DNA from 3 places in the Actinoplanes awajinensis subsp. mycoplanecinus genome. Region 2 is predicted to be linked to each of the others. Evidence: riboswitches for the same ligand, from Rfam matches in the RefSeq annotation. Region 2 holds a riboswitch; each other region holds the start of a gene.
The links. A riboswitch is a leader RNA that binds a small molecule or an ion and turns the genes downstream of it on or off. The one in region 2 is predicted to bind S-adenosylmethionine.

Region 1: it holds a riboswitch for S-adenosylmethionine, as region 2 does, so the genes downstream of both, thrC (threonine synthase) here and ADL15_RS34510 (GNAT family N-acetyltransferase) in region 2, are expected to answer to the same signal.
Region 3: it holds a riboswitch for S-adenosylmethionine, as region 2 does, so the genes downstream of both, ADL15_RS34560 (aminotransferase class V-fold PLP-dependent enzyme) here and ADL15_RS34510 (GNAT family N-acetyltransferase) in region 2, are expected to answer to the same signal.

Annotation. Positions count from the first base shown of each region.
Region 1 is NZ_LLZH01000341.1:155-10,484, reverse strand. It holds gene ADL15_RS48060 (Ig-like domain-containing protein) at 1-4,678, shown strand, start outside; gene groL (chaperonin GroEL) at 4,771-6,393, opposite strand; gene ADL15_RS48050 (GNAT family N-acetyltransferase) at 6,772-7,278, shown strand; gene ADL15_RS48045 (hypothetical protein) at 7,278-7,745, shown strand; gene thrC (threonine synthase) at 7,971-9,254, opposite strand; SAM riboswitch class I at 9,265-9,402, opposite strand.
Region 2 is NZ_LLZH01000295.1:25,963-36,292, forward strand. It holds gene ADL15_RS34460 (hypothetical protein) at 1-87, opposite strand, end outside; gene ADL15_RS54600 (glutamate-cysteine ligase family protein) at 536-1,873, shown strand; gene ADL15_RS34475 (esterase-like activity of phytase family protein) at 2,211-3,413, shown strand; gene ADL15_RS34480 (DUF4190 domain-containing protein) at 3,516-4,430, shown strand; gene ADL15_RS34485 (NAD(P)/FAD-dependent oxidoreductase) at 4,504-5,646, shown strand; gene sigJ (RNA polymerase sigma factor SigJ) at 5,634-6,500, shown strand; gene ADL15_RS34495 (PilZ domain-containing protein) at 6,522-7,148, opposite strand; gene ADL15_RS34500 (TIGR03560 family F420-dependent LLM class oxidoreductase) at 7,243-8,124, opposite strand; gene ADL15_RS34505 (GNAT family N-acetyltransferase) at 8,254-8,769, shown strand; gene ADL15_RS34510 (GNAT family N-acetyltransferase) at 8,816-9,448, opposite strand; SAM riboswitch class IV at 9,460-9,575, opposite strand.
Region 3 is NZ_LLZH01000296.1:8,967-19,296, reverse strand. It holds gene ADL15_RS34595 (DUF7507 domain-containing protein) at 1-1,496, shown strand, start outside; gene ADL15_RS34590 (HD domain-containing protein) at 1,575-2,189, shown strand; gene ADL15_RS34585 (STAS domain-containing protein) at 2,317-2,697, shown strand; gene ADL15_RS34580 (ANTAR domain-containing protein) at 2,646-3,797, opposite strand; gene ADL15_RS34575 (GAF and ANTAR domain-containing protein) at 3,826-4,512, opposite strand; gene ADL15_RS34570 (M20 family metallopeptidase) at 4,899-6,002, opposite strand; gene ADL15_RS34565 (DUF1684 domain-containing protein) at 6,012-6,785, opposite strand; SAM riboswitch class IV at 6,858-6,972, shown strand; gene ADL15_RS34560 (aminotransferase class V-fold PLP-dependent enzyme) at 7,006-8,229, shown strand; gene ADL15_RS34555 (putative bifunctional diguanylate cyclase/phosphodiesterase) at 8,284-10,330, shown strand, end outside.

The DNA.
Region 1 (10,330 bases), on a different contig from region 2:
CCGGTACGCCGGCTGGGCGCTGGCGATCGCGTACCAGAACTCCGCCGAGCCGATGCACAGCCTGCGCGTCTTCGACGGTTTCGGCGTGGTCAACAGCAGCTCGACCTCGGTGAACATCAACGTCTCCGGTTTCCAGACGCCGCAGACCGCACCGGTCGGCGCCAGGATCGGCACGGTTGTCTACGAGGGTGACCTGGGCAAGGTCGGCGACACCCTGAAGCTCGACAACGTGGCGATGAGCGACAACCAGAACCCGGCGAACAACTTCTTCAACAGCACGGTCAGCGAGGGCGGCAACGCGGTCGGGTCCCGCGACCCGAACTGGCTGAACCTGATGGGCGTCGACATCGACCAGTTCGACGCGGCCGGCAAGCTGAACCCGAACGTCACCTCGGCGCAGCTGACCCTGACCACCAGCGGCGAGACGTTCTACCCGGGCGTCGTCACGTTCACCACCGACCTGTTCGCCCCGAAACTGGTCACCACGACCACGCCGACCGACCTCAACAGCGGCGACCTGCTGCCCGGCGACGTGGTGGAGTACCGGGTCGCGGTGCGCAACGACGGCTCCGACACGGCGAGCCTGTCCAGGCTGATCAACGCGTTCCCGACCGGTACGACCTACGTCCCGAACTCGCTGACCGTGGCCGGCTCGCCGGTCGCCGACACCGGCCGGGTCGACGGCGGGTCCACCCAGGTGACGTTCGACCTGGGCACGCTGGCGTACCAGGCGAGCACCTACGTCACGTTCCAGGTCGTGGTGGCGCCGACCGCCACGGCCGGCTCCACGGTGGTGAACCTGCCGAACGTGACGTTCCAGGGCAGCACCAGCGTCATGACGATCACCGGGGTCAGCGACACCTCCACGCTGACCGTGCAGCGCCCGGACGTGGACCGGGCCGCCGGCCTGACCGTCGCGCCGAGCCGGGTGCAGCGGGCCGGGGCGCCGAACTCCGTGTCGTACACCGCGACGGTGACCAACAACGGCCCGGGCATCGAGACCCGGCCGGTCGCCGAGCTCACCCTGCCCGCCGGGGTCACCGCGGGCACCCTGCCGGCCGGCTGCGTCCTGGCCGCCTCCAAGGTCACCTGCACGCTCGGCTACCTGGCGAAGAACACCAGCGGCAGCGTGACCGTCCCGGCCGTCGCGGACAGCACCGCGGCCACCACCACGACCGCGAGCCTCACCGTCTCCGGCGCGGGCCACGACGTCGACACGACGAACGACACCGCCACCGCCCAGCTCGAGGTGAACGCGAACCCGCGGGCCCGCAGCGACTCGGCGACCACCGCCGGCGGCACCCCGGTCACGTTCGGGGTGCTCGGCAACGACGACGACCCGGAGAACCCGAACAGCGACTTCTCGGTGTCGATCGCCCAGGCGCCGGCGCACGGCAGCGTGTCGGTGAACGCCGACCGGACCGTCACGTACACCCCGGACCCGGCCTGGCGCGGCGCGGACTACTTCGACTACACGCTGGCCGACGGGCACGGCGGCACCGACACCACCACCGACATGGTGACCACCGCGAACGCCGGACCGGTCGGCCACGACGACACGGTCACCACCGGCGCCGGCGCCCCGGTCACGATCGACGTGCTGGCCAACGACACCGACCCGAACGGCGACACCCGTACGCTCGACGCGGTCGACCCGCCACAGGCCGGCGCCGGCACCACCGCGCTCAGCAGCGGCCAGGTCCTGTTCACCCCGGATCCGGCGTTCACCGGCGTGGCCGTGTTCACCTACACCCTCTCCGACGGCAACGGCGGCACCGCGACCGCCACCGTCCGGGTCGCCGTGGCCAACTCCGGGCCGGTCGCCGCGAACGACGCCGACCAGGTCGGCTATCGCAACGCCGTGGACGTGGACGTGCTGGCCAACGACACCGACATGAACCACGACCCGCTGACGATCAGCGCGGTCGGCACGCCGGACCACGGGACCGCCACCATCTCCGGCGGGAAGATCCACTACCTGGCGCCGGTCGGGTTCTCCGGGCCCGCGACGTTCACGTACACCGTCACCGACGGCACCGACACCGCGACCGGGACCGTCGTGGTGACCGTCGCGGACGCCCCGCCGGTGGCCGCGACCGAGACGCCGGCCACCCCGTACGCCACCGCGGTCACCCTGGACCCGGCGGCCGACGCGACCGACCCGAACAACGACCCGATCAGCGTCACCGGCACCGGCGCCGCCTCGCACGGCACCGTGGTCCGCAACGCCGACGGCACCCTCACCTACACCCCGGCCCCGGGCTTCTCCGGCGTCGACCGGTTCACGTACACGGTCAGTGACGGGCGGGGCGGCACCGACACCGCCTGGATCGTGGTCACGGTCGGCAACGCCGCGCCGACCGCGCAGCCGGACTCGGTCACCGTCTCGGCGGCCGCGCCCACCACCATCGACGTGACCGTGAACGACACCGACCCGAACGGCGACACCCTGACCGTCACCATCGACGCGCCGCCGGCCAACGGCACCGCGTACGTCTCGGCCGGCCGGATCGTCTACACCCCGGCGAGCGGGTTCCACGGCACGGACACCCTGCACTACCAGGTGTCCGACGGGCACGGCGGCACGTCCGGCGCCTCGGTCACCGTGGTCGCGGTCAACGTGGCGCCGACGGCCGCCCCGGACGCCGCGGTGACCGGCACGGACAGCCCGGTGTCGATCCCGGTGCTGGCCAACGACAGCGACCCGAACGGCGACGCGGTCACGCTGGCCGGGGCCACCCCGCCGGCGCACGGCACGGTCGTCGTGAACGCCGGCGGGACCGTCACCTACACCCCGGCTGCCGGGTTCTACGGCACCGACGCGTTCACCTACACGATCACCGACCCGGCCGGCCTCACCGCGACCGGCACGGTCACCGTGACCGTGCACAACGTCGCCCCGATCGCGCTCGACGACCACTTCCTGGTGCAGCCCGGCGCCGCGACCGAGCTGGCGGTGCTGGCCAACGACAGCGACCCGAACACCGGTCAGACGCTCAGCGTGCTCGCGGTCGGGCACGCCGGCAAGGGCACCGTGACCCTGGTCGGCGGCAAGGTCGTCTACACCCCGAACCGCGGGGTGAGCGGGGTCGACACGTTCACCTACACGCTCACCGACGACCTCGGCGCGACCAGCCAGGGCACCGTCACCGTGGCGATCGGCAGCGGCCCGGCGACCGGCGCGGACACCGCCTCGACGCCGGGTGGCACCGCCGTGACGATCGACGTGCTGGTCAACGACACCGACCCGGACGGCGACCCGCTCACCCTGCTCAGCGTCACCGCCCCGGCGCACGGCACGGCCGCGATCGAGGCGGGGAAGGTCACCTACGTCCCGGCGGCCGGGTTCACCGGCACCGACCGGTTCACCTACACGGTGCGGGACGGCGCCGGGAACGAGGCGACCGAGACCGTCACGGTACGCGTGGCGAACGCCGACCCGGTCGCCGTCGCCGACGCCGCCGCGATGCTCTCCGGCCGGCACCTCGACCTGGACGTACTGGCCAACGACACCGACCCGAACCCGGGCCAGACGCTGACCGTCACCACGGTCGGCACCCCGGCGCACGGCACCGCCACCCTGGTGGCCGGCAAGATCCGGTACGCGCCGGCCGACGGTTTCACCGGCACCGACACTTTCTCGTACGAGGTGAGCGACGGCCAGGGCGGCACCGCCGAGGGCACCGTCACCGTGACGGTCAGCGACGGCAACCCGGTCGCCGTGCCGGACCAGCGGACCACCACGTACCAGCACCCGATCACCATCGGGGTGCTGGCCAACGACCTCGACCCGGACGGCTCGCTGACCCTGGACCTGGTCGCGACGCCGGACCACGGCACTGCGGTGATCAAGATCGGCAAGATCGTCTACACCCCGCCGGCGGGCTTCTCCGGGGTGGCCACGTTCGAGTACATCGCGGTGGACTCGGCCGGCCACAAGGTCACCGCGACCGTGACCGTGACGGTCGGACCGGCACCGGTCGCGCCGAACCGGACGATCCGCGCCAAGCCCGGCAAGGCGGTGAGCCTGCCGGGGCCGACCGTCGACCAGCACGGCATCAAGATCAAGGTGACCTCGCTCGGCAAGCCGGCGCACGGCACCGCCACGCTGAACGCGAACGGGACGATCACCTACGTCCCGGAGGCCGGTTTCATCGGCACCGACAGCTTCACGTACGAGGCGATGGACGCGGACGGCAACCTGACCCAGGGCACCATCACGGTGACCGTGGCCGGGACCGGTCAGCCGCCGGTGGCCGTCTCCGACCGGTACACCGTGATCGGCGGCGAGTCGGTGACCGTGACACCGACCGCGAACGACACCGACCCGTACGACGACAAGCTGGACATCGTCAAGCTCGGCCGCCCGCAGCACGGCTCGGTCACGCTGAACACGAACGGCACGATCACCTACACCGCCACCGACGGGTTCACCGGCACGGACACGTTCCCGTACGCGATCAAGGACGCCCACGGCGGGCAGGCCCGGGCCACCGTGGCGATCCGGGTGACCTCCGCGGTCACCTCCGGCAACCTGGCCAAGACCGGCCTGAGCCTGGTGCCCCTGGCCGCGACCGGCGGCGCACTGCTGCTCTGCGGCGGCATGCTGTACGTGATGACGGTCTTCAGCGGCCCCACCGGCGGCCGCCACCGCCCGGGCCGGCACCGGATGGCCTGACCGGAAAGTCCAGGAACGCGGAACGGGCGGGCCGCCGAAGCGACCCGCCCGTTCCTACGTGCTGAGTTTCTACACCCTGGTGGAGACCGGACTCAGAAGTCCATGTCCCCGCCGCCGGGGGCGCCGGCCGGGGCCGGGTTCTTCTCCGGCTTGTCGGCCACGACGGCCTCGGTGGTGAGGAACAGCGCGGCGATCGACGCGGCGTTCTGCAGCGCCGAGCGGGTGACCTTGGCCGGGTCGATGATGCCCGCGGCCAGCAGGTCGACGTACTCGCCGGTCGCGGCGTTCAGGCCCCAACCCGCTTCGAGGTTGCGCACCTTCTCCACCACGACGCCGCCCTCGAGGCCGGCGTTCACGGCGATCTGACGCAGCGGGGCGTCGAGCGCGACGCGAACGATGTTCGCACCGGTGGCCTCGTCGCCGACCAGGTCCAGCTTGTCGAACGCGGTCTTGCCGGCCTGCACCAGCGCGACGCCACCACCGGGGACGATGCCCTCTTCGACGGCCGCCTTCGCGTTGCGAACGGCGTCCTCGATGCGGTGCTTGCGCTCCTTGAGCTCGACCTCGGTGGCCGCGCCGACCTTGATCACTGCAACGCCACCGGCCAGCTTGGCCAGGCGCTCCTGCAGCTTCTCGCGGTCGTAGTCGGAGTCCGAGCGCTCGATCTCGGCGCGGATCTGGTTGACCCGGCCCTGGATCTGCTCGCTGTTGCCAGCACCGTCGACGACCGTGGTCTCGTCCTTGGTGATGACGATCTTGCGGGCCGAACCGAGCAGCGAGATGTCAGCGGCGTCCAGCTTGAGGCCGACCTCTTCGCTGATGACAGCGCCACCGGTGAGGATCGCGATGTCCTCCAGCATGGCCTTGCGGCGGTCACCGAAGCCCGGGGCCTTGACGGCGACGGACTTGAAGGTGCCACGGACCTTGTTGACGACCAGGGTGGCCAGGGCCTCGCCCTCGACGTCCTCGGCGATGATCACCAGCGGCTTGCCCGACTGCATGACCTTCTCGAGGATCGGCAGCAGGTCCTTGACCGCGGAGATCTTGCTGTTCGCGATGAGGATGTACGGGTCGTCGAAGACGGCCTCCATACGCTCCGCGTCGGTCATGAAGTACGCCGAGACGTAACCCTTGTCGAAGCGCATACCCTCGGTGAGCTCGAGCTCGAGCCCGAAGGTGTTGCTCTCCTCGACGGTGATGACGCCTTCCTTGCCGACCTTGTCCATGGCCTCGGCGATGATCTCGCCGACCGTGGTGTCACCGGCCGAGATGGAGGCGGTGGAGGCGATCTGCTCCTTCGTCTCCACGTCCTTGGCCAGCTGCGACAGCGCCTCGGAGACGCTGGCGACGGCGGCCTCGATGCCACGCTTCAGGCCGAGCGGGTTCGCACCGGCGGCCACGTTGCGCAGGCCCTCGCGGACCAGCGCCTGGGCCAGCACGGTCGCCGTCGTCGTGCCGTCACCGGCGACGTCGTCGGTCTTCTTGGCGACCTCCTTGACCAGCTCAGCGCCGATCTTCTCGAAGGTGCCCTCGAGCTCGATCTCCTTGGCGATGGATACACCATCGTTGGTGATCGTGGGAGCGCCCCACTTCTTCTCGAGAACGACGTTGCGACCCTTCGGGCCGAGCGTCACCTTGACCGCGTCGGCGAGCTGGTTCATGCCACTCTCGAGGCCGCGACGAGCTTCCTCGTCGAACGCAATGATCTTGGCCATACGGCGTTGTCCTCCCGGACATCCGCGGCGCCGGGCCTGCTCGGCCCCGCCCGCACACTGAGGAAGTCTGTGGACGTCACCACCTGGCGATGTGACGTCCTCAGGCCGAGCCGGATAGCCCGCGACGACCGGTTTCGTGTCGCGGCACCGATGGCGGCGCCGTGACCGGAACCCCACCGCCCCGACCTGCTGGCACTCACGGGTCGCGAGTGCCAATCACTTGTTTAGCACTCTCGGGTACCGAGTGCAAGAAAGCCCATCTTCCCGCGAAACGTTCCGGGCCGGTCGGCAAACCGGCTAATGATCTTCCACGCCAGGTCACGACGGGTTTACGGCAACAAGGTTGCCGCCGGCCGCCGTGGCGGGTAATGAGGACGCATGGAGAGTTCGACGGTGCGCCGGATCACCCCGCAGGACGCCGGACGGATGCGTGCCCTGCGGCTCGAGATGCTGGCGGACAGTCCGCTCGCCTTCCTGGAGACGCTGGCCCAGGCGGCCGCCCGCCCGCACGACGGCTATCGGGATCGGCTCGCCCGATCGGCGACCGGCCCGGAGCTCGCCCAGTTCGTCATCGACCCCGGGTCCGGCCCGCTCACCGGGCACGCCGGCGGCACCATCATCGCGGAGGAGCCGCAGGTCACCGTGGTCTTCTCGGTCTACCTGACACCCGCGTGCCGGGGCGGCAAACTGCTCGCCCGGCTGGTCGAGACGATCGCCGACTGGTCCACCGCGGCCGGCCGGCACGAGCTGATGCTCGAGGTGGTGACCGGCAACGATCGGGCTGTCCGGGCGTACGAAAAATTGGGTTTTGAAGACACCGGCGTGCGCCAGCCGCATCCGACGGTGCCGGTGCTCACCCAGTTGCAGATGCGCCGGCGGATCTGATGGCCGCCCGGCGCTGGCCACTCACGCGGACGGTGCTGACCGCCGCGAACGGGACCACCGGCGCCGGACTGCTGCTCGCGATGGTCACCCGGACGAGGATCCGGCGCGGCCGCGACGGCGTGCTGATCGCCGAGGGCTGGCGGCTGCCGATACCGCCGGCGGCCTGCTTCACGGTCGGCTCGGTGGTCATCACCCGGCGGTCCGCCGAGTGGCTGCTGCACGACGATCGGGCCGCCCTGCTCGCCCACGAGAGCCGGCACGCCGGGCAGTACGCGGTGCTCGGCCCGCTCTTCTGGCCGGCCTACTGGGTCGCTTGTGGCTGGTCCTACGCGGCGACCGGGTCCTGGGGCTGCCGCAACTGGTTCGAGCGCCAGGCGGGCCTGACCGACGGCGGCTACCCGGAAGATGTCCCACTGCGCCCATGGCTGCGGCGGGTCCGGCGCAGGCGCTCTCGCCGTGGGGCCTGAAAGAGGATTTGGTCGGGAGGACGGACGCACAGCGCCTCCGGCACGAATGCCATTGGGTCAGCGCTGGGTCGTTGGGACCCTCGGAGATTGTCGCCAAGCTCAGGTGAGGGGCCTCGTACGGCGTCGCGTCCTCCCGCGACAAGCATCCTGCCGATCCGGAGATCGGCGCGCAAGTCCTCGGAGGAAGGAATATTCGACAACCGGCTCCTCGCCGGTCACCCTGAGTTATCCCAGCAGGCCAGCTTCGCGCGCGCCGCGCAGAGACGGCTTGATCCGGTGGGTCGGCCCGACCTGGCCGGCGATCGCGTCGAGAGTCTTCAGACCCTCGCCGGTGTTGTAGACGACCGTCTCCTTCGCCGGGTCCAGCTTGCCGCTGGCGACCAGCTTCTGCAGCACCGCGACGGTGGTGCCACCGGCCGTCTCGGCGAAGACACCGGTCGTCTCGGCGAGCAGCCGGATACCGGCCCGGATCTCGTCGTCGTTCGCGTAATCCATCCAGCCACCAGTGCGGCGGACCGCCTCGATCGCGTACGCCCCGGCAGCCGGGTCGCCGATGTTCAGCGACTTGGCGATCCCGGTCGGCTTCACCGGGGTGATCACGTCGGTCTCGTTGTGCAACGCCACCGCGATCGGATTGCACCCGGCCGACTGCGCGCCGAACACCGCCCAGCCACCCTCCGGAGCCTCGACCAGTCCGATTTCGACCAGCTCGCTGAACGCCTTGTCCACCTTGGTGAGCAGCTCACCCGACGCCATCGGGATGACCACCTGCGCCGGGATCCGCCAGCCGAGCTGCTCGGCCACCTCGTACCCCAGCGTCTTCGAGCCCTCCGCGTAGAACGGCCGGACGTTGACGTTCACGAACGCGGTGTCCTCGAACTCGTCGGTCTCCACCAGCTCACCGCAGAGCCGGTTCACGTCGTCGTAGGAACCCTCGATCGCGACCAGCTCACCGCCGTAGACCGCGGTCGTGATGACCTTGCCCGGCTCCAGGTCGGCCGGGATGAACACGATGCTGGGCACCCCGGCACGGGCCGCGTGCGCGGCGACCGAGTTGGCCAGGTTGCCGGTCGACGCGCAGGAGAACCGCTTGAAGCCGAGCTCCTTGGCCGCGGTCAGAGCCACCGAGACGACCCGGTCCTTGAACGAGTGCGTCGGGTTCTGCGAATCGTCCTTGATCCAGAGCGGCGCGCTGATGCCCAGCCGCTCGGCCAGCGCCGGCGCGCTCACCAGCGGCGTCATCCCCGGGTCCAGGGTCACCCGGGTGTCCGGGTTCTGCCCGGCCGGCAGCAACGCCGCGTAGCGCCAGATGTTCTGCGGGCCCGCCTCGATGTCGGCCCGGGTCACCCGCGCGAGCGCGGCCTGGTCATAGGCCACCTCGAGCGGGCCGAAACACTCGAAACAGGCATGCTGAGCGGCCAGCGGGAACTCCGCGCCACACGCGCGGCAGATCAGCCCGCGAGCAGGCGAGGTGGTGCTGACAGTGGGTGCGCTGACGGCAGACGTCATCGAGGCCTTCCTCTCATCTTTCCCCGGCGGCGACCTGCCACAAGCGGGGACGGAATTAGCACCTGCCGCGCGCGGCCTCGTCATCGAGACATACGCGGTGGTTGCCGGGGCTTCACAGGGCCGTTCCCTCTGCCCCTCTGGATGAGGTATTCAGTTGTTTCCCGAAGCTTACGACGAGATTCCGCCGAAGCCCCACCGAGTTCCCGAGGTGTGAGCGACCTCCTTCCGAAGAATCGGCCGATCCGGAACAAAATCAAGATGTCGTGCGTCCGCCGGGGTCCGGACCGCCGCTCCCGCCGGGACCCCTGCGGGCTTCGCAGGCCGCTGGCGCGTCCCGAACGCGAACCCCTCCGGGGCGACGCCCGCGGGTGGTCGCGGAAACCCCGAGCTCTCCCCCACCGCCAACCACCGAGCGTCATCCACAGTCCGCCACCATCCACAGCCCCCACCCCACCCACCCCATCCCCCCACCACACTGTTCGAGGGGGATCCCCCAGGGAGGGTGGGCTCTGCGCGAACGGTGTGAAATTTCGGTCCGCTCCGCACCCCCGACTCCCCACGCCCAGCCGTCCCGCGCTGTCGGTAGGGACTCTCGGCTCGGGGCGCACCCAAACTCCACACGCTGGGGCGACCGGGCAACAGCCGAGCGGGTGTCGGTCGCAGCAGCACGCGTCGCCGGCCCGGCCGGTCCTCACGGTCGCCTCCGGCCCGCTTTGACAACCCTCAGAACCAGCCGAGCAGGTCCCAATGCCGCTCAGCCTGTTTTGATCTCGGTGGGGCCCTGCGGGTCTTGGAGTGGTTCCCGATGTGTTCGGGTGCAGGTGGGTAGGGGTGTCGTTGCGGGCCGGGATGTCCAGTCGCTCGGTGCTGTTGTGACGGTCAGCGTGGGTGATCGATGTTGGCGGGGCGGCGGAAGTCCGCGCTCGGCGCCGAAGGGGCGGCCGGGGTCCGCGCTCGGCAACGGTGGGGGGGTGACAGTCCGCGCTCGGCGCCGGAGGGGCGGCCGGGGTCCGTGCTCGGCGCGGAGGGGGCGGCAGGGGTCCGCACTCGGCGTCGGCGGGGCGGCAGGGGTCCGC
Region 2 (10,330 bases):
GTCGGCGAAGCGCAGGATCCCGTAGAGCAGCAGCAGCGCGGGGGCGGCGAGCGCGGCCCGGCGGACGGTGACCAGGTTCGATGACATGAGCTGACGCTATGGCCGCGGGATGGCCCGGGAGGACCGGCGGTTTCCCGGAGAGCGCCCTGATTCCGCTCTCGGGGGTCCGGGCCATGACCCCTAAGGCTTCCTAGGAGGCTATCCCGCTGACTGCGAGACAGGGAGGCGAGGGAAGCGAGGAGAGGGAGGCGACTAGGGGGCGGATTCGACTTGGCGGCGCTATTCCTATCGGACAGATAGGAATGCTATGCTCGTTGGCACGGCGACCGGTAGGCCGGGAGCAGCGGAGACGTCCTAGGGCGCGCCGACCGCTCCCGGCTCCGGCTCGCCGGAAGCTGCCCGGCGGACCGATGGATCGGCCCGCGGACGGCCGGTGGGCGACGCCGGGCGAAAAGCTGGCCGGCAATCGTTCATCGACGGACGACGGACGACGATCAGGAAGCTCCACCCCCTCGGACGCAAGCGGAGGCATCGCGTGACCACCCTGACCGAGCAGGCTGCTGAGGAGTTCCTAGCGGCGCGGGCTTTTGATCCCGGGATGCCGGGATTCGTCGGGGTGGCGGTGGATCTGCTCCTGGATCCGGCCTGTGTGCCCGCCGGCCGGCGCGCGCTGCGGCACGGGTTCCTGGACGCGCGGTCACCCCGGGTCGCCGTGGTCAGCGGTCCCCCGTCGCCGGGCCTCGACGTCGCGCTCCGCCGGATGTCCGACGATCTCGCGGCGGCCGGGCGGGTGATGGACGGGTACGGGCTCACCGTGCTGCCGGTCGCGGCCGACACCGCCAACCCGGACGGGCCGGCGCACGTCTCCGACAGCACCACCGCCGGGATCCGGGTCGGTCTGGAGGCCGGGCTGGACGGCGGGGGGCCGCTCGGTTTGGCACGGCGGTGGGTGCTCGCGCACACGCTCGCGCCGGTGCTGGCCGCCGCGTTCGCGAACGCGCCGCTGCGGGACGGGCGGCCGAGCGGGTGGCGCAGCGTGCGGCAGGCGTTGCGCCGCGACCTCCCGGTCCTGCCGGACCCGGACCGCAGTGCCGGCGCAGGGCAAGCGGGCACGGGGCAGGAAAGCGCCGGGTATCAGCCCGGCGCGGTCGGCCCCCGACACGGTGGCAACGAGGGACAGCACGGAAGCAGCAGGGAACGGGGCAGCGGCACCGACGGCCGGGACGAAAACGGCGCGGGACGGGGCAGCGGCACCGACGGGCGGGACGGGAGCGGCGGGGGACGGCACGGGAGCGGGACGGGTGGGTGGCTTCCGGGGCCTCGGGTGCCGGACAGTCCCGCGGAGGTGCTGGAGCCGAGGCGGGTGGTGGATCCGCGCTTGGTGTGGGCCGCCTATGTGCTGGACTCCCCCACCGTCACCGGGCGCAGCCTGCGGGACCGGCTGCGCGGCGGTGCCCGGCTGACCGAGGCCGATCTGGAACGCCACCTGCTGAGCCTGCACCCGCCGGTGGCCGCCCGCGGGCACCTGGAGATCGACGTCGCCGATCGGCAGCCCGGCGACGGGTGGCGGGTTCCGGCCGCGGTGGTCACCGCGCTGCTCGACGACCCGCGGGCCGCCGAGGAGGCGTACGCGGCGACCGCGCACCTGGCCGGCGAGCCGCGGCTGTGGGAACGCGCGGCCCGGGACGCGCTCACCGATCCGGTTCTCGCCGACGCGGCGCGGGCCTGCTTCCTGGCCGCCTACGCGTCGCTGGCCCGCAACGGCGCGACCCGGGAGCTGCGCGACGCGGTGGCCGACTTCACCGAGACCTACGTGCACCGGGGCCGCTGCCCCGCCGACGATCTGCTGGACCGCGCCACCGGCCGGGTGTGATCAACCGCCGACCGCGCAGAGCCCGCCCTCCCTGGGGGCTCCCCCTTGGACAGTGTGGCGGGGAGGGGGTGGGGGTGATGGGTGGCCTGTGGACTGCGGCTGGCTGTGGAAACGGCTCTCCCGCTCGGCGGCGGCGCCACCAGGGGTTTCCGTGCCCACCCACGGACGTCGCCCCGGAGGGCTCCGCGTTCTGGACGCGCCGGCGGCCAGCGGAGCCCGCAGGGGTCCCGGCGGGAGCGGCGATCTGCACCCCGGCGGACGCACGACATCATGAATTTGAATGTGAACGTGGTTGATGTCGCTGGTGGTTCATCCGGTGTGCCTACCGTCCGGCCCCATGGGAAAGATCGTCAATCGCACGTTCGCCGGCGCCGGTGCGCTGGTGCTCGCCATGGCCCTGACCGGCACCTCGTCCTACGCGGGCGGCCACCCGAAGGTCAGCACGCCGACGCTGACCGGCTGGGCCTCGCTGCCGGCCGGCACGTTCGTCCCCGGCAGCGAGCCCTCCGGCGCGCTGGCCACCGGTGACCTGCACGGGTTCACCGCGCCGTTCGCGGACCAGCCGGTGCAGGGTTTCTCCGGCATCGTCGACAACCACGACGGCACCTACGACGTGCTCTCCGACAACGGGTACGGCAACCAGGCCAACTCCGCCGACTTCCTGCTGCGGATCCAGCGGCTCGCCCCGGCCTTCGCCACCGGCACGGTCGACGTGGTCGGCGGGATCAACCTGACCGACCCGAACGGCAAGGTGCCGTGGCAGCTGACCCGCACCGACCGGGTGCTGACCGGCGCGGACTTCGACGTGGAGTCGATCGTCAAGGCGAAGGACGGCAAGTTCTGGCTCGGTGACGAGTTCGGCCCCTACCTGCTGCACGCCGACCGGGCCGGACGGCTGCTCACCGCGCCGATCCCGCTCGACGGCGTGATCGCGCCGGAGACCGCGACCCGCACCGGCGTCCCGGCGACCACCGGCAGCAGCAAGGGCTTCGAAGGCCTGGCCTCCTCGCCGGGCGGGCGGTACGTCTACGGCCTGCTCGAGGGCACCGTCGCCGGCGACACCCCGGGGCAGCTGCGGCTCAACGAGTTCGACACCCGCGCCCAGAAGTACACCGGCAAGCGGTACGCCTACCGGCTGGAGTCGACGGCCAACGCGATCGGTGACGCCATCGCGGTGGACGACAACCGGTTCCTGATCATCGAGCGGGACGGCGGGCAGGGCGCGACCGCCGTGGTCAAGCGGCTCTACCTGGCCGACAAGCGGGACCGCAACCACGACGGCCTGCTGGACAAGACCCTGCTGGTCGACCTGATGAACGTCGCGAACCCGAAGAAGCTCGCCGGGTTCGGCACCACGTTCACCTTCCCCTTCCAGACCATCGAGGACGTCGTGATCCTGGACGACACCCACCTCGCGGTGCTGAACGACAACAACTTCCCGTTCTCCAGCGGCCGCACCCCGGGCCAGGCGGACAACAACGAGTGGATCACCATCGAGCTGCCGCGGTCGCTGCGCGCGGACAAGCGGCTGCTGAAGTGATCGGCCGCTGGGGCCGGCCGAACGCCGGTCCCAGCAGGGTCGATACCCAATCTTCACCGTCGTGATCCCGGGGATGATCCGTTCGTGGGTTAGCGTCCCGGCGTGAACGAGGAAATCCCCGGACAGCCGAACCAGGCGCCCGGTCTGTCACCCATTCCGCAGCAGCCGGACCCGCTGGCCGGGTATCAGCCGGGCAGTGATCCGACGGCGGCGTTCGGTGCACCGCCGACGACGCCGATGTACAACGCCGCGCCCAGCTATGCCGCGCCCAGCTATGAAGTGCCGGCGCCGACGCCGCCCCCTCCCTACGGCGGCTACCCCCAGCAGCCCTACCCCGGCCAGGCGTATCCGCAGCCCGGCTACCCCGGCCAGCCCTACCCGATGTACGGGCAGCAGCCCGACTCCGGCCGGACCAACGGGTTCGCCATCGCGTCGCTGATCTTCGGCATCCTCGGTGGCCTGCTCGGCATCGTCTTCGGCCTGATCGCCCTGGGCCAGATCCCGAAGCGCGGCGACCGCGGCAAGGGCCTGGCGATCGCCGGGCTGAGCCTGTCGATCGCCTGGATCGTGCTGATCGTCGGCATCGTCGCGGTCGGCAACGCCGTCGACAACGGCAAGGACACCTCGACGACGACCGCGACCCGGCCGACCGCCGTGACGACCGAGCCGGCCGACGTACGGACCGACAAGCTCGCGCCCGGCGACTGCATCGCCACGCTCACCGACTCCGAGACGGTCTACGACCTGCCGGTGGTGGCCTGCACCCAGTCGCACGAGGGTGAGGTCTACACCGTCTTCACGATGGCGGACGGCAGCTTCCCGGGTGAGGCGAAGGTCGAGGCCGAGGCGGAGAAGCGCTGCGACCGGTCGATCGAGCCGTACGCGATCGGGAAGTTCGCCGACGCCGAGATCTACTACGTCTACCCGTCCGACCGGTCCTGGGCCGTGGACCGCAGCGTCACCTGCATCGCCGTCGCCCCCGAGGGTGGCAAGTGGACCGGCTCCATGATCAAGTGATCTAGGTCACTGCGGCTCACGCCGGCGTCGTCCTGTCCGTCCCCCGGTAAACACCGAGGAGAGGGACAGGACGATGACCAAGGAAGCCAAGAGGATCGTGGTGCTCGGTGCCGGTTACGCCGGCATGCTGACGGTGACCGCGCTGGCCGGGCGGGCCCGCCGCCGGGACGACGTGTCGATCACCGTCGTGAACGCCGGCGAGCGGTTCACCGAGCGGCTCCGGCTGCACCAGGTCGCCACCGGTCAGCAACTCGCCGAGCTGAATCTGCGGGAGTTGCTGGCCGGCTCGAAGGCCGAGTTCCAGCAGGGCTGGGTGACCGGCATCGATCCGGTCGGGCGGACGGTCCGGATCGACGACGAGCGGGAGATCGGGTACGACACGCTGGTCTACGCGCTGGGAGCGAGCGCGGACACCGGGGCGGTGCCGGGCGCAGCGGAGAACGCGTACAGCCTGGACGACGCGGAGTCGTTCGCGCGCCGCCTGGCCGAGATGAGCCGCGGCAACGTGGTGATCTGCGGCAGCGGCCTGACCGGCATCGAGGCCGCCACCGAGATCGCCGAACGCTTCCCGCACCTCGCGGTCACCCTGCTCGGCCGCGAGCGACCCGGCGCCATGCTCGGCCCGCAGGCCAGGGCCTACCTGGACGCCGCCCTGCGCCGGCTCGGGGTGACCGTCCGGCTCGGCGAGATCGTCAAGGTGCGCGCCGACGGTGTCGACCTGGCCGGCGGCGGGACCGCGCCGGCCGATGCCGTGCTCTGGACCAGCGGGGTGCGGGTGTCACCGCTGGCCGCCGCCGCCGGATTGACCACCGACGGTCACGGCCGCATCGTCACCGACGGTGCGCTGCGGTCGGTGTCACACCCTGAGGTGTACGCGGTGGGCGACGCCGCCGCGATCCGCCAGAAGTACGGCCTCATGCACGGCACCTGTCAGAGCGGGATGCCCACCGGCGCGCACACCGCCCAGCAGATCGTCCGGCAGCTGGACGGGAAACCGGTCAGGCGCTTCCGCTTCGGCTACCTGCACGTGCCGATCAGCCTGGGCCGGCACGACGCGGTGATCCAGTTCGTGCACGGCGACGAGTCCCCGGCGCGGGCGCGGCTGACCGGGCGGGCCGCGGTCTGGTACAAGGAGACGGTGAGCTCCGCGCCGTGGCCGACGTTCCGCCGCACCCTGCGGTTCCCCCGCCACACCATGCTGGGATGGCGCCGGTGACCGTTTTCGACGAGTACCGGAGCCTGCTGTTCTCGGTCGCGTACCGGCTGCTCGGCAGCGCCGCCGACGCCGAGGACGCGGTGCAGGACACCTGGCTGCGCTGGTCGGCGGCGGACCGGTCCCAGGTCGCCGACCCGAAGGCGTACCTGGTGCGGATCGTGTCGAACCTGGCGATGGACCGGCTCCGGTCGGCGCGGCACGAAACGTACGTCGGGCCGTGGCTGCCCGAACCCGTGCTGACCACCGGCGAGACGCCGGACGTGGCGCCCGCGCTGCTGCTCGTGCTGGAGAACCTGACACCGCTGGAGCGGGCGGTCTTCGTGCTGAAGGAGGCGTTCGCGTTCACCTATCAGGAGATCGCGGACGCCATGGACCGGACACCGGAGGCCGTGCGGCAGGCCGCGCACCGGGCGCGCGAGCACGTACGGGAGAACCGCCCTCGTTTCCCGGCGGACCGTGACCGGCAGCGGGCGGTGACCGAACGCTTCTTCGCCGCCGCGGCGGGCGGGGACATCAACACGCTGATGGAGCTGCTCGCGCCGGACGTGGCGCTGTGGACCGACGGCGGCGGCAAGGTCCGCCAGGCGATGCGCCCGGTGACCGGCGCCGCACGGGTCGCGGCGTGGCTGGCCGGGGTCGGCGGCCGGCCCTACGAGGGGGTGCAAATCGACCAGATGTCGGCCGTCGTGGCCGAGCTGAACGGCAGCCCCGGCCTGGTGATCAGCGGCGCCGGGCGGGTGCTCGGCACCATCACGCTGGACCTGGACGCTCAGGGGCGGGTCACCGCGATCCTCAACACCGCCAACCCGGACAAACTCGCGTCGGTCCAGGCCGGGGTGGTCAGACAGTTGTGAACGGTCCCGCCCCCGCCGCGGTCACGCTTCCATGCTCGCCCGGCGGCGCTCGCCGATCTCCCAGGCCATCACGTACTGCCGGATCATCTGGGCGAGCGGGTCGACGGTCTTGAAGATCAGCACCACGTCCAGGCCGGCGCCGTCCTCGGACGGACGGACCGCGTACACCTTGCCGGAGACCTCGGTCTCGCCGTTGCCGAGCCAGACCAGGGCGCGCATCGTGTCGCCCTCCTTGATCTGCTTGTTCTCGGCGACCCAGAACCGCAGGCCGCCCTCGCTGATGTCCAGCATCCGGCCCTGCAGGTACTGCGGGCCCCACTCGCCGAACAGGCGCAGCGGCGCGCCGCCACCACCCCGGGCGTACTCACGGCGGTTGCTGATCTCCGGTTCCGCGGTGGAGAACAGGTTCCAGCGGTACGGCGCGGAGTCGGTGACACTCTTCAACAGGACCGGCATCACCACCCGGGTGCGCGGCGGCACCCAGAACACCTCGAACTCGTAGCCGGGCAGGAAACCCTCCGGCCCGCTGGTCTCCAGCGGAGCGGCCACGCTGAAGGTGTTCTCGTCGACCGACTCCAACCGGGAGCGGAAGTTCACGCCCTCCCCGAGGGACAGGAAAATCGGGGTTCCGATCTCGGGCAGCTCCATCAGTGTCCGGCCTTTCGTGTCGCCTCGGCCCGCACCGTGCGGGTCGCGCCCTGATTAGTCGGCGGCGGCCGAGGCGACATAAGAAGTCAGGCCGTCATCTGTTGACCAGCTCCAGGATCGTGTCCATGGCCTTGAGCTTCTCCGCGCCGGCACCGAGGAACCCGTCCGGGATGATCAGCTCGTCCAGGCCCACCGAGCGGTACTCCGCGAACGCGTCGGCCAGCTTCTCCGGACTGCCGCCGATGACCGGCACCGGCAGGCCCTCCGGCAGCGGGCCGTCCACCACGGTGAGCGCCTGCGCGGTGCGGGCGATCGACTTCGGGTCGCGGCCGCGCTCGGCGCAGAACCGGTCCAGGACCGCGGACTTGTGCGCGATCAGCTCGGGCAGGCCCCAGGTGTTCCACAGGTCGGCGTACTCGGCGACGACACCGAGCATCCGCTTCTCACCACCGCCGCCGATCATGATGGGCAGCGGGTCCTGCACCGGCTTCGGCTCGCTGATCGCGTCGGTGAGCCGGTAGTACTCGCCGTCCAGAGTGGTCGTGGGCTGCCGGAGCAGTCCGTGCAGCACCCGCAGCGCCTCGACGAACCGGTCCAGCCGCTGCTTCACGGCGGGCAGCTCGATGCCGTACTGCTCGTGCTCGTTGATCTGCCAGCCGGCGCCGACACCGAGCGTGAACCGGCCGCCGGTGATCCGGTCGACGGTGGCCGCCATGTTGGCCAGCACGGCCGGGTGCCGGTAGGTGTTGCCGTACACCAGCGTCCCGATCCGCACCCGCTCGGTCACCGCGCCGAGCGCCGCGACAAGCGAGCCGGCCTCCAGGGTCGGCTGATGCGGATCACGGCCGGGGCCGTCGTTGGGCATGAAGTGATCGGCGATCCACACGCCGTCCCAGCCGGTCTGCTCCGCGTGACGGGCCGCGGCGAGGATGTCGGCCCAAGGTTGCCCGGCGCCCGGCCAGATCGAGATTCGCATAACCCAAAACCTATCTGGTACGACCTGGGCACAGCCCCCGCCGGACACCGCGAGGTGATCCCGCTCGAGATCGCTGCGCGACCGCCGGGGTGGTGCGTCGGGTCGAGGTCACCCCGTACCGTCCAGGGTGTGATCTCGCAGCTCACCGTCACCGAACCGGCGCTCCTGGCGGCCGCCACCGACCTGGTCAACCTCGTCTACCGGGAGTCGGAGAAGGGGTTGTGGGTGGACGGCGCCGAGCGGACCAGCCTGGCCGAGGTGACCGCGTTGGCCAAGGCCGGGGAGTTGGCCTGGGACGAGCGGGACGGGCAGCTCGCGGGGGTGGTCCGGGTACGCCGGACGGGCGGCGGGGTGGGCGAGTTCGGGATGCTGGCGGCTTCTCCGTCGCTGCGGGGGAACGGCATCGGGGGTGGGCTGATCCGGTGGGCCGAGTCGTACTGCCGGTCCCGGGGCGACACCACGATGCGCTTGGAGTTGCTGGTGCCGCGGGAGTGGGTGCTGGAGTCCAAGGAGTTCCTGCACTCGTGGTATTCACGGCTCGGGTATCGGGTCGAGCGGGTCGGTCAGCTGGAGGAGCACTATCCGCAGTTGGCGCCGCTGCTGGCCGGCCCGGCGGACTACCGGCTCTACACGAAGCCGCTGTAGCGCGAGGCTGGGGTCTGCCGCCAGCGGGGGCTGGGGTGCGTCGGGGTCAGGGGGTGGTGAGGCGGGCTTTCAGGCGGGCCCGGCAGTGGGGCCATTCGGAGGCCAGGAGCGAGTACATCGCGGAGTCGCGCAGGCGGCCCTCCTCGCCGGGAGCCCAGGACTTCGACCAGGAGCGGAGGACGCCTTCGAAATGGGCGCCGACCCGCTCGATCGCGGCGCGGGAGCGGAGGTTGCGGGCATCGGTCTTCAGGTCGACCCGGGCGGCGTTCCACTGTTCGAAGGCGTGCTGAAACAGCAGGTACTTGGCCTCGGTGTTGATACCGGACCCCTGCGCCGACGCGGCCAGCCAGGTGAAACCGATCTCGACGGCGCACAGCTCGTCCCGGTCCGGCCAGGGCCGCGGGTCCCAGAGCCCGGTCACGCCGACGGCCCGGCCGGTGGCCGTCTCGACCTGCGCGTACGGCTTCAACACACCCGCCTCGGCCCGCGCGAGCTGCGCATCGAGATATCCGTCGATCTCCTCGGCGGCCGGCACCCAGGTGTACCGGTACGACCCGCGATCCTCCTCGGCGGCGACGGCCAGGTCGGCGGCGTGCCGCTCGGCGAGGGGCTCGAGGCGGACCAGACGTCCCTCGAGGGTCGGTGCGTCGAGGTTCTTGAGCAGGTTGTTGAGCAGCACAGCACGGCTCCTTTCGCGGCTTGCCCAGCGCACCGCGCGCCGGGCCCGGTCATCACCCGGGGCACCCCACCCACGAACGGAGGGTTGCCGGCCAGCAAGCCGGGGCTCAATGCTGGCGCTCATGACCTGCCATCACCCTAACAATCCGGTCCTACTTGAACCCCGCCGAGCCGGTCCGGTGTGGTGGCGCGGTCACCGCGAGGCCAGTGCCCCGGCCCGGGGCGCGGCGCGGCCGGGCTCGGCGCGGCGGGGCTCAGCGCCGCAGGGCGGGGCACTGGCCCCGCGGGGCGCGGCCGGGGCTCGGCGCGGCGCGGCGCGGCGCGGCGCGGCGCGGCGCGGCGGTAGGAGCATGCAACTCGGCGGTCGGAGGGCGGTAGAAGCACGCGCTCGACGCTGGAAGGGCGGCAGGAGCACGCGCTCGGCGCTGACAGGGCGGTAGGAACACGCGATCGGTCGAGTTCGAGGCGGCAGCAGCACGCAATGCCAGATCGCGTGCGGCCACCGCCCTCATGGGGGCGGCAACTGCACGCGTTCCCACATCGCGGATGCCCACCGCCCGCCCCGACCGGCCACACGCACTTGACCAGCCATCGCTTATCCGTTCCTACCGCCCTCGATGCCCGTCGAGGCGCCGTCACCATCCGGGACGGGCCGCAGGCGAACGTCACCGCAGGGTTCAGCCGCAGCGACCGAGCTCACGGCCAACTCGCGATGTTTCCACAGGTAAACGCACTCCCAGCGAGACCAGCAATGCTCCCGAACGGGCGCAAAACCACTACGCGTGTGAAGTTTGGGCGCGCTCCGCACCAAAACTCCACACACAAGACCGCACCAGCCGCTACGTGGGGACTTTCGGCGCACTCCGCACCAAAACTCCACACA
Region 3 (10,330 bases), on a different contig from region 2:
ACGACGGCACCGTGACGATGCGCGGGATCACGGTCACCGACGAGCTGACCGGCACGGCCGTCTGCCCGTCCGCCACGCTCGCCGTCGGGGTGCTGATGACCTGCATCTCCGGGAGCGCCTACACGGTCACCCAGGCCGACGTGGACGCCGGGAAACCGCTCGGGCCGGCCTCCTACGTGTCCGCGACCGGGCCGGGGTCGGCGGTCACCGTGCGGTTCGGGCCGGCGTACACGTACGTGCCGGTGGCCGTCGGCGCGCCCGCCCTGACCGGCATGGTGACCGCGGCCGTCGACCCGCCCGGGCGGCAGGGCGCGGCCGAGCCGGGGGATCACATCGGCTGGTCGTACCTGATCACCAACAACGGCAACGTGACGATGACCGGGGTCGCGGTGACCGATCCGGCCGCCGGGACGGTCACCTGCCCGCGGGCCGTGCTCGCCGTGCGCGACGTGATGACCTGCACGGCGAACATCCCCTACCCGGTCACCCAGGCCGACGTCGACGACGGCGGGCCGATCACCGACGAGGCGTGGGTGTCCGGCTCGGGCGCCCGGTTCGGGCCGTTCTCGGCGAGCGTCGCGCTGGTCACCGCGGCACCGGCGCTCACGCTCACGATGACCCCGCAGGTCGCTCCGGCCGGGCACGCGGCGGGCGTCACCGCCGGCGACACGATCATTTTCCGGTACGCGGTGAGCAACACCGGCAACACCACCGTGGAGCGGATCGCGCTCGCCGACACCCGTACCGGTGCCGCCACCTGCGCGACCACCGCCCTGGCCCGCGGTGAGCAGATGACCTGCGTCTCGAACCGGCCGTCCGCGGTCACCCAGCCGGAGGTGGACGCCGGCCGGGCGCTGACCGCGTCGGCCACCCTGACCGGCGCCCGCCCCGGCGCCACGACGACCAGCACGTTCGCCACCGCGAGCGCCGGCGTCCGGGTGGTGACCGCCGCGCCGAAGCTGGTCGCGAAGCAGACCGCGGCGTGGACCGACCGGGACGGCGACGGCCGGCTGAGCCTCGCCGACGACGTGGTGTCCACGATCGTGGTGACCAACACCGGCAACGTCACGGTGACCGGCCTGACCGTGACCGGGCTGCCGGCCGGGGTGACCTGCGCGCCGACCACCCTGGCGCCGGGGGAGTCGGCGATCTGCGTGTCCGCGGCCTACCACCTGACCCGCACGGACCTCGAGAGCGGCAAGAAGACGTACGAGGCGCACGCCGACGGCTCGGTGCTGGGCAGCGCCGGCAAGGGGGTGCAGGCGGTCGCGCCGTCGACCGTGGTGGTCCCGTCGGTGCCCCGGTCGCCGTCGCCGTCACCCAGCCGGTCGCAGCCGGGCGCCGGGGTGGACCCGATCGCGGCCCCGATCACCGGCCCGTCCACCCTGCCGATCATGGTGATGGGCTGGGCGATGATCGTCGGTGGTGGCGCCGCGCTGCTGCTGACCCGGCCCCGCCGCCGGCCCGGCGCGCACCGGGCGCACCGTGCGCACTGACCCGGCCGGGACCGGCATTCAGAGCGTGCTCATGCTCAGTTCGCTTGCTGTTAACCGTCCGCGGCCTACCATCCGGCCATGACGGCCCCCAGCCTGCTGCGCGAACCCCGTTTCGCGCGCACCCTCGTGCTTCCCGCGCTCGCCCCGGCCGGCCCGCTGACCAGCGCGGCCCGGCTGCTGGCCGAGGCGCTGCTGGGTGACATGGGCAACCGCTGGCGGCACACCCAGGGTGTCGCCGAGCGCGCCGCCGGGCTGGCCGGCCCGCTCGGGGTGGACGCCGACCTGCTCACCGCCGCCGCCTGGCTGCACGACATCGGGTACGCCGCACCCACCGTGGTCACCGGCTTCCACCCGCTCGACGGCGCCGACCACCTGACCCGGTACGGCTGGCCGATCCGGGTCGCCGGGCTGGTGGCGTACCACTCCGGTGCCCGCTTCGTGGCCGCGGCCAAGGGCCTGAGCGAGCTGCTCGCCGTCTACCCGGACGAGCGCACCGTGCTCGCCGACGCGCTGACCTACGCCGACCAGACCGTCGGCCCCACCGGCGACCGGGTCGACCCGGACACCCGGTACGCCGAGGTGCTCCACCGGCACGGCCCGTGCTCGCTGAACGCGCTCGTCGACCCGGACCGCGGTCCGTACCTGCGGGGGATCGCCCGTCGCGTCGAGCACCTGCTGGCCGCGACCGTCTGACCATTTCCCGGCGGGCGTTGCCTCCGTGCCGGGCGGGTTACCGTGGAAGCCTCGGGTGTCCGCGGCCCCGGATCGCCCCGAGGGGCCCGCCCGAGCCTGCCGGCCCCGGGCCTGCGGGCGGAGGGGGATGGCGATGCTCGTGACGTGGAGCATGCCCGGGCAGATCCAGGTCTCCGGTCCGGTGCGGGGCACGGTGACGGTGACCCTGGCCGGCAGTTTCGACCTGGCCAACGCCCCGCAGATCGCGACCACCCTGCGCCGGGTGCTCACCGGTCCCGCGCCGGCCCGGCTGGTGCTGGACGCGGCGGAGGTGGACTTCTGCGACTGCTCGGTGCTGCGGGAGCTGCTTCTGGCCCGCGCCGAGGGGGAGTCGCTCGGCTGCCCGGTGGTGCTGGCCCAGGCGTCGCCGGTGCTGGTGTGGCTGCTCGACCTGTTCGACCTGGGCCGGCTCTTCGGCTACCCCTCGACGGTGCCGGGCGCGGGCAGCACCGGCGAGTCGAGCGGATAACCCAGCAGCAGACGGGTCCCGGACACACCGGTCTGGATGTCGACGACGGCGCACACCTTGTCGATCAGGGCCAGCCCCCGGCCGCCCTCGGAGCCGGGGTCCGGCATCACGATGACGCGCTTGTCGTCGGGGATGCCGCCGCCCTGATCGCTGATCTCGGCCCACAGCGCGCCGGCCGCGAGCCACACCAGGACCTGGCCGCCACCGCCGCCGTGCCGCACGGTGTTCACCGCGGCCTCGTGCACGGCCAGGACGAACTGGTCGGTCTGGGACGCGGACAGGCCGTGCCGGACCGCGGCCCGGCCGGTCGCCGCGCGGAGCCCGGCGAGGGCGTGGACGTCGACGAGCTGGAGGAGCAGCACCCGGGGCCGGTCGTCCGGGCTCCGGGGCGGCGGGCCGTGGTCGCCGGCGGTGACGGCGGTGGCGAGGTCGCTGAGCCGCAGCCCGGACCGCGCGGCGAAGCGGCGCAGCTCGGCGAACGCGGCCGGCATGTCCAGCCCGAGGTGCTCGGCCACGACGCCCTTGGCCTGCTCGATGCTGACCCGGCTGTTCATGGCGTGCTGTACCTCCTCGGCCAGGACCTGCCGATACTCGATGGCCCGGTGTTGCAACAGACCGAGGGCGGCAGTATTGGCCAGAGCCCGAGCGCTGTCCAACACTGCCGGCTCCAGGCCGCCCGATCGGGCGGAGAACAGGTTGAGCACCCCGACCACGTCGTCGCGCAACCGCATCGGGATCGCGTGCACCGCGTGGAAGCCGGCCTCGCGGGCCCGGGCCGCGAACCGGGCCCAGCGGGGGTCGGGCGCGCCGAGGTCCGGGTCGGCCACGGCCGTGCCGCTGACGAAGCAGTCCACGCACGGCCCCTGGTCGGCCTCCACCTCGAACAGCTCCAGCAGCCGGGCCTGCTCCGAGGACGAGGCCATCACCCGCAGGTTGCCGGGATTGTCGCCGATCATGATGCCCGCGGCCTGCACACCGGGCAGCTCGGCGCAGTGCTCGGACAGCAGGTGCAGGAACTCGATGATGTCGAAGTCCGCGACCAGCGTGTCGGAGAGGTCGACGAAGATCTGTGCCAGAGTCTGTTCCTGAGACGTGCTCACGGCCGCCTCCCGGTCCCGGTCGTCGTGGTCAGTGGGTCGAGGTGTCATCGTCCGCCTCGGTGAAACGCAGCCGGCGGCCCACCACGTCGTTCGCGACGTCGTCGAGGCTCCGGTCGGAGGAGTAGGCGTACGCGCGCAGCCGCAGGAACGCGTCCGGGATCGGCACACCGAGCTGGGCGCTGATCATGCCGGTGGCCTGGTGCACCACCGCGCGATGGGCGTACATCGCCTGGGTGCCGGGCAGCTGGCCGCCGGGCATCTGCTCGGCGAGCAGCAGCTCGGAGGCGGCGCCGGCGAACGCGAGCGCCTCGGCCAGGTCGGCGCCGGCCAGCGCGCCCGGCCGGGGCCGGTACAGGTCGATCACGCCGAGGCAGGTCGAGCCGACCTCGAGCGGCAGCGCGAACAACGCCCGCGCGCCGGCGCTGATCGCGGCCGGGGTGAACATCGGCCACCGCCGGGTCCACTGGACGTCGTCCAGGTCGGTGACCAGCACCGGCCGGCGGTCGGCGTACGCCTCCTTGCACGGGCCCTCGCCGAGCGTGACCTGCAGATCCTCGACCCGGGCGCTGACCGCGTCGCTGGCGTACCGGACCTGCTGGGCCGGCAGTGAGGTGATCACGGCGAGGCCGGCGCCGGCGATGTCGGGCAGCTCGGCCACGCACGCGTCGCACAACCGGCCCACGTCCGGGCCGTGCGCCGCCACCAGCTGAGCCACCCGGGTCCGATGCCGGGCATCAGACACGACCGGCACGACCGGCCCTCGTGGTGGGTGGTGCGGTCTTGTTTCGCCAGGCGTGCGCCACGGTCTTCTCCGGTTCCTGCTCGGATCGAGAGCCAGAGCTGATGCGATCCGGCACCGGGCGCCGGCCCCGCACGGGAGCGGGGCGTTCGCGCACCACGGTTGAGGCCCAGCCTACGCGCTCTGAGGCCCCGTTCACGGAGCCGCTCACCACGGGGGTAATCGGTACCCCCGGCAGAACCAGGAACAGCCCCGAGGGTGATCGACGCGACCGCGGTCGGCACTGCGCCCGGCCGGTCTGCCGCGCTGGTCGCCACCCGGCGCGCCGGCCGTTGTCGGGGTGGGCGGCCGGGCCGGTTCCGCTAATCGGCGTACGAAACAGGGGTTGATTTGAGGAATTGAAGTATGGCGTCGTGGTAGGGCTGCAGTGAGCTGAGGTCGATGTATTCCGCGGGGCCGTGCTGGTCGTCGCCGGTGGGACCGAAAATGACCGCGTCGATGCCGAGTCCGAAGTAGAAGCGGCCGTCGGCCGCGCCGTGCTTGCGCAGCAGCGATCCGGGGTGGCCGACGGTCCGGATCGCCTCCTGCAGCGCGCGGACCTGGACGCTGCCGGGGTCGGCCCGGTGCGGCGCGCCGACGCTGTCCACCTCCACGGTCACCTCCGGCCCGGTGATCGAGCGCAGATGCTCGGCGATCGAGGCCGCGTCCCGGCCGGTCAGGTCGGTGTCCTCGGGCGGGTGGCGGATGTCGAGCCAGGCGGTCGCGTCCGCCGGCACCTGGTTGACCGCCTCGTTGCCGGTCGCGATCCGGGCCAGGTTGACCGTGGTGACCCAGGCCTCCTCGGCCGGTGTCAGGTAGCGCTCCATCAGCCGCTGCGTCGCGGTGATCAGGGTGAGCAGCGCGTTGGAGCCCAGCCACGGGTACGCCGCGTGGGCCGTGCGTCCGGAAGCGATCAGCCGGGCCCGGACCAGCCCCTTCGACTCGGTGACCACCCGCAGCCCGCTCTGCTCGCCGATGATCACGAAGTCCCCGCGCACCCCGTGGCCGAGCTGGTGGCCGGTGCCGTCGAAGCCGCCGATCTCCTCGTCGGTGACCAGTTGCAGGGCGATCGGGTACGGCAGGTCGCCGGCCGTCTCGCGGAACACCGTGGCGAGGGTGAGCGCGGCCGCCTTCATGTCGTGCGCGCCGCGGCCGTAGAGCCGGTCACCCTCCCGGCGTGCCCGGAACTGATCCGGCGTGCCGGGCACCACGTCGAGGTGCGCGTTCAGGATCACCCGGGGCCGGCCGGGCCGGTCCGGATGGGTCACCAGCGCGCTGGGCCTGCCCCGGGACTCGAATCGGCGGATCTCGAAGCCCGGTCCGACCAGGTCGAGCGCCAGGCCGAGGGCCCGGTGCAGCTCACCGGGCCGGTCGGCGGTCGAGCGGATTCCGATCAGCGCCTCGAGGGGCGCGAGCAGCTGCTCCATCCCCGGAAGTTACCGCGGAAGCTGTTCGCCCGCCTCGACGGCGATCGGGAGTTTGTTCCCGGCCGGCGGCAGCGGGCAGGTGGCGAACTCGGTGTACGCGCACGGCAGGTTCGTCGCCCGGTTGAAGTCCAGCACCACGCCACGGTCCGCGTCCGGCGCCGCGACGGCCAGGCTGCGGTTAGCCGCGTACGTGGTGACCCCCGACGTGGCGTCGGTGAACAGCACGAAGAGTGACCCCGGCGCGCTCCCGTTGAACGCGGTGAGCGACAGGTCCTGCCCGCCGACGCTGAACTCGATACGCCCCGGCGACTCGTAGACGTGCTCGAGACCCTCGGCCACCGAACCCACCGTGATCGGCTGCGGCTCGTCGAACGGCACGAACGTCCCCGGCACGGCCCACTTCTCGTCCGGCGTGTACGCCGGCGTGCCGAGGTACTTCACCAGGGTCTCGTGGCCGGGGTGCCGCGGGCGGAGCACGTCGGACCCGCCCCGCCGGGCGATCTCCAGGATCGCGTCGCCATAACCCACCGTGATGTCGCCGCGTTCTTCGATGGGGTCGAACCGGTGCTCGCCGGCGCCGATGCCGGCCAGTTCCTCGCCGTCACTCAGGGTCACCAGTACGCCGTCCGGGCCGGTGCTCCACTCGCCCGGCGCGTCCGGGAACCGCTGCGGGGTCCCGGTCAGCCAGTGCAGTCCGGTGATCGCGAGGAAGCCGTGCGGGTCGGCCCGCCGCTTCTCGTGCCCGTCGTGCCACTGCGTCCACTGCTGCTCGAAGGTGGTCATCCATCGACCCTAATCCCTACTCTGAGTATGGGATATGGCGCGTGCCTGTGACGTCTGCTAACTTCGTTGCCAGGTCATGAGTGTCAGCGACAAGCCCCGGCTCGCTGACCGGCAACCCTTGCGTTCGCGATGGGGTGCCCCGGGTGAGGACCGGGCCGGCGTCGATCGACGACGGCAAGCGCGGACCCTCGGCGGTCCATGACCTCAGCGGAGGCATGCCATGTCGGCTCTCGGCATCATCGGTGACGACCTGAAGACCGAGCTCCCCAGCGGCGAGACGGTGCGGTTCACCCACCTCGACTACGCCGCGTCCGCCCCGTGCGTGGAGGCCGCCGCGACCGCGGTGGCCGAGCTGCTGCCCCGCTACGGCAGCGTGCACCGCGGCACCGGGGTGCGCTCGCAGACCTCGACCGTGGCGTACGAGGTGGCCCGGGACGTGGTGGCCGAGTTCGCCGGCGCCCGCCCCGGCGACCAGGTGATCTTCACGCGGAACACCACCGACGCGCTCAACCTGCTGGCCCGCGCCCTGCCGGCCGGCACCACCACGATCGTGTTCGACGGCGAACACCATGCGAACCTGCTGCCCTGGCCGAACCCGCTCCGCCTCCCGACACCCGCGTCGCCCGCCGAGGCTCGTCGACTGCTGGAAGACGCACTCCAGGCGCCCGGCGAGAAAGTCCTCACCGTGACCGGCGCGAGCAACGTCACCGGCGAGCTCTGGCCGGTCCGGGAACTCGCCGACCTCGCGCACGCCCACGGCGTACGGGTGATCGTCGACGCCGCCCAGCTCGCCCCGCACCAGCCGGTCTCGATGAGCGACCTCGGCGCCGACTACCTGGCCTTCTCCGGTCACAAGCTGTACGCCCCGTTCGGCGCCGGCGTCCTGGTCGGCCGGGCCGACTGGCTGGACGCCGCCGAGCCCTACCTGGCCGGCGGCGGCGCCAGTGCCCTGGTCGGCGACCGGCCCGGCGAGCTGACCTGGTCGCAGGGCCCGGCCCGGCACGAGGGCGGCACCCCCAACCTGCTCGGCGCGGTGTCGCTCGCCGCGGTCTGCGCGGCCCTGCTGACCGCCGACCGGGACGCTCTGCATGGGCACGAGCAGGAGCTGCTGACCCGGCTCCGGGACGGTCTGCGCGACATCCCGGAGGCCCGGGAGGTGAGCGTCTTCGGCCCGGACCACCCGCGGGTCGGCATCGTCTCCCTCGACCTGCCCGGCCGGGACCCGGCCGAGGTGGCGCGGCGGCTGGCCCGCGAGCACGGCATCGGCGTCCGGGCGGGTCAGTTCTGCGCCCATCCGCTGGTCCGCTCTTTGTTAAAAACCGACAAATCCGGCAGCTGTCACACCGCCGTGACCGGTCTGCTCCGGGCCAGCTTCGGCCTCGGCAGCACCACCGGCGACGTCGACCGCTTCGTCGCCGGGCTCGCCGCGGTGCTTCGCTCCTGAGTAGCTACCGGCCTCACCCTATGACCGTGTGCGGTTCAGGCCGATCTAGCAGTCGTGGGTACCTGGCTGACGTGGCTGCGTGACCGGCTTCCGGCCGGTGGCGGCCTCCGTGATGAGGACTGGGCGGCGCGGCATCGTCTGCTGACGCTGCTGCTCGCCGTCGTCGTGGTCGGCGTGACCGTGTTCGGGGCGCTGCGCCCGGATCAGGGCTCGACCCTGCTCTGGACCGACCTGCTGGTGCTGCCGTGCGTGGTGGCCGGCACCCTGGTGCGCCACCGGCGGCTGCAGTCGGTCTGCGTGGCGATCGGCTTCACGGTCGCCTGCGGCGGGTTCGTCTCGCTCAGCAACGGCCTGACCGAGGCGCACTTCTCGTTCTTCATCGCGGTCGCCGCGCTCGCGCTGTACCGGGACTGGGCGCCGTTCGGCGCGTTCCTGGTCGCCACCACCCTGCACCACGCGGTGTTCGGGGTGCTGGTGAGCTCGCACACCTACGACCACCACCAGGCGATGTCGCACCCGCTGGTCTGGGCGGTGCTGCACGGCGTCGCGGTGCTGCTCGCGGCCGGTTTCCAGGTGGTCGCCTGGGGCCTCACCGAGTCCGAGGAGCGGCGGGCCCAGGACAACCTCGAGGAGAGTCAGGCCCAGCTCAGCGTCGCCTTCGACGAGACACCCGTACCGATGGTGATGTTCGCCCCGGACGGCCGGGTGCTGCGGACCAACGCCGCCTACCGGCACTGGCTGCGGCTGCCGGACCAGCTTCCGGCCGACTTCTCGGTCCGCGACGTGCCGCTCGTCGCGGTGAACGACGAGATGAAGGCGTTCGACCGGGCGGTCGCGTCCCGGGACCCGATCACCATGACCCGCCAGTACCGGCGCACCGACGACGGCACACTGATCTGGGTCGAGCTGCACAGCACCCCGCTCTACGACAAGCAGGGCAAGCTGCGGTTCATCTTCGCGCACTGCATGGACATCACCAGCGCGCGCAACCACCAGGAAGAGCTGCGCCGGCAGGTCCGCCACGACACGCTGACCGGGCTGCTGTCCCGCAAGGCGTTCGAGAACGACCTGGCCGGGATGCTGGCCCGCAAGGAGCCGGTCAGCGTGATCTACCTGGACGTGGACCGGTTCAAGTCGGTGAACGACGGCTCCGGGCACGCGGCCGGCGACGACGTGCTGCGCGCGCTCTCCGCCCGGCTGGCCCGTACCGTGCCGTCCGGCGCGCTGCTGGCCCGGCTCGGCGGCGACGAGTTCGTGGTGGCCCTGGCCGGCCCGCCGGCCGACGGGCTGCGCACCGGGCAGGAGATCCTGGCGTCGATGGGTCAGCCGCTCGACGTGAGCGGCAACCAGCTGCCGATCACGGTAAGTATCGGCGTGGCGTCCGTGTACGGCGCCGAGCACACCGACGACGTGGTGCTGGCCGCGGACACCGCGATGTACGCGGCCAAGCGGGCCGGCGGCAACCGGCTCGAGGTGTTCGCCGAGGGCATGCGGGCGTCGGTGCACGAGCGGATCGCCGCCGAGGCCCGGCTGCGCCAGGCGCTGGCCGGGAACCTGCCGTGGACGCTGCCGCTCTGGTTCCAGCCGGTGGTCTCCACGGTCACCGGCCAGATCGTCGGCGCCGAGGCGCTGTGCCGGATGCGGACCCCGGACGGGCGGATCCTCAGCCCGTACCACTTCATCGGCGCGGCCGAGGAGACCGGCATGATCGTGCCGCTCGGCGAGCACGTGCTGCGCTCCGCGGTCGACCACCTGCTCTACTGGTCCGGGCACCTGGGCTACGTGTCGGTGAACGTCAGCCCGCGGCAGCTGGCCGAGCCGGACTTCGTGCCGAAACTGGCCGACCTGCTCGCCTCGCACCCCGGGCTGGACCCGGCCCGGCTGGTCCTGGAGATCACCGAGACCGCGCTGCTGGCCTCGACGGTCGACGTCAGCGAGCGGCTGGCCACCATCAAGCGGCTCGGCGTACGGATCGCGCTCGACGACTTCGGCACCGGATACAGCTCGCTGACCTGGCTCAAGTCGGTTCCGGCCGACATCGTGAAGCTGGACCGCTCGTTCGTGGCCGGCCTGGCCGAGGACCAGCGCAAGGCGTCGATCA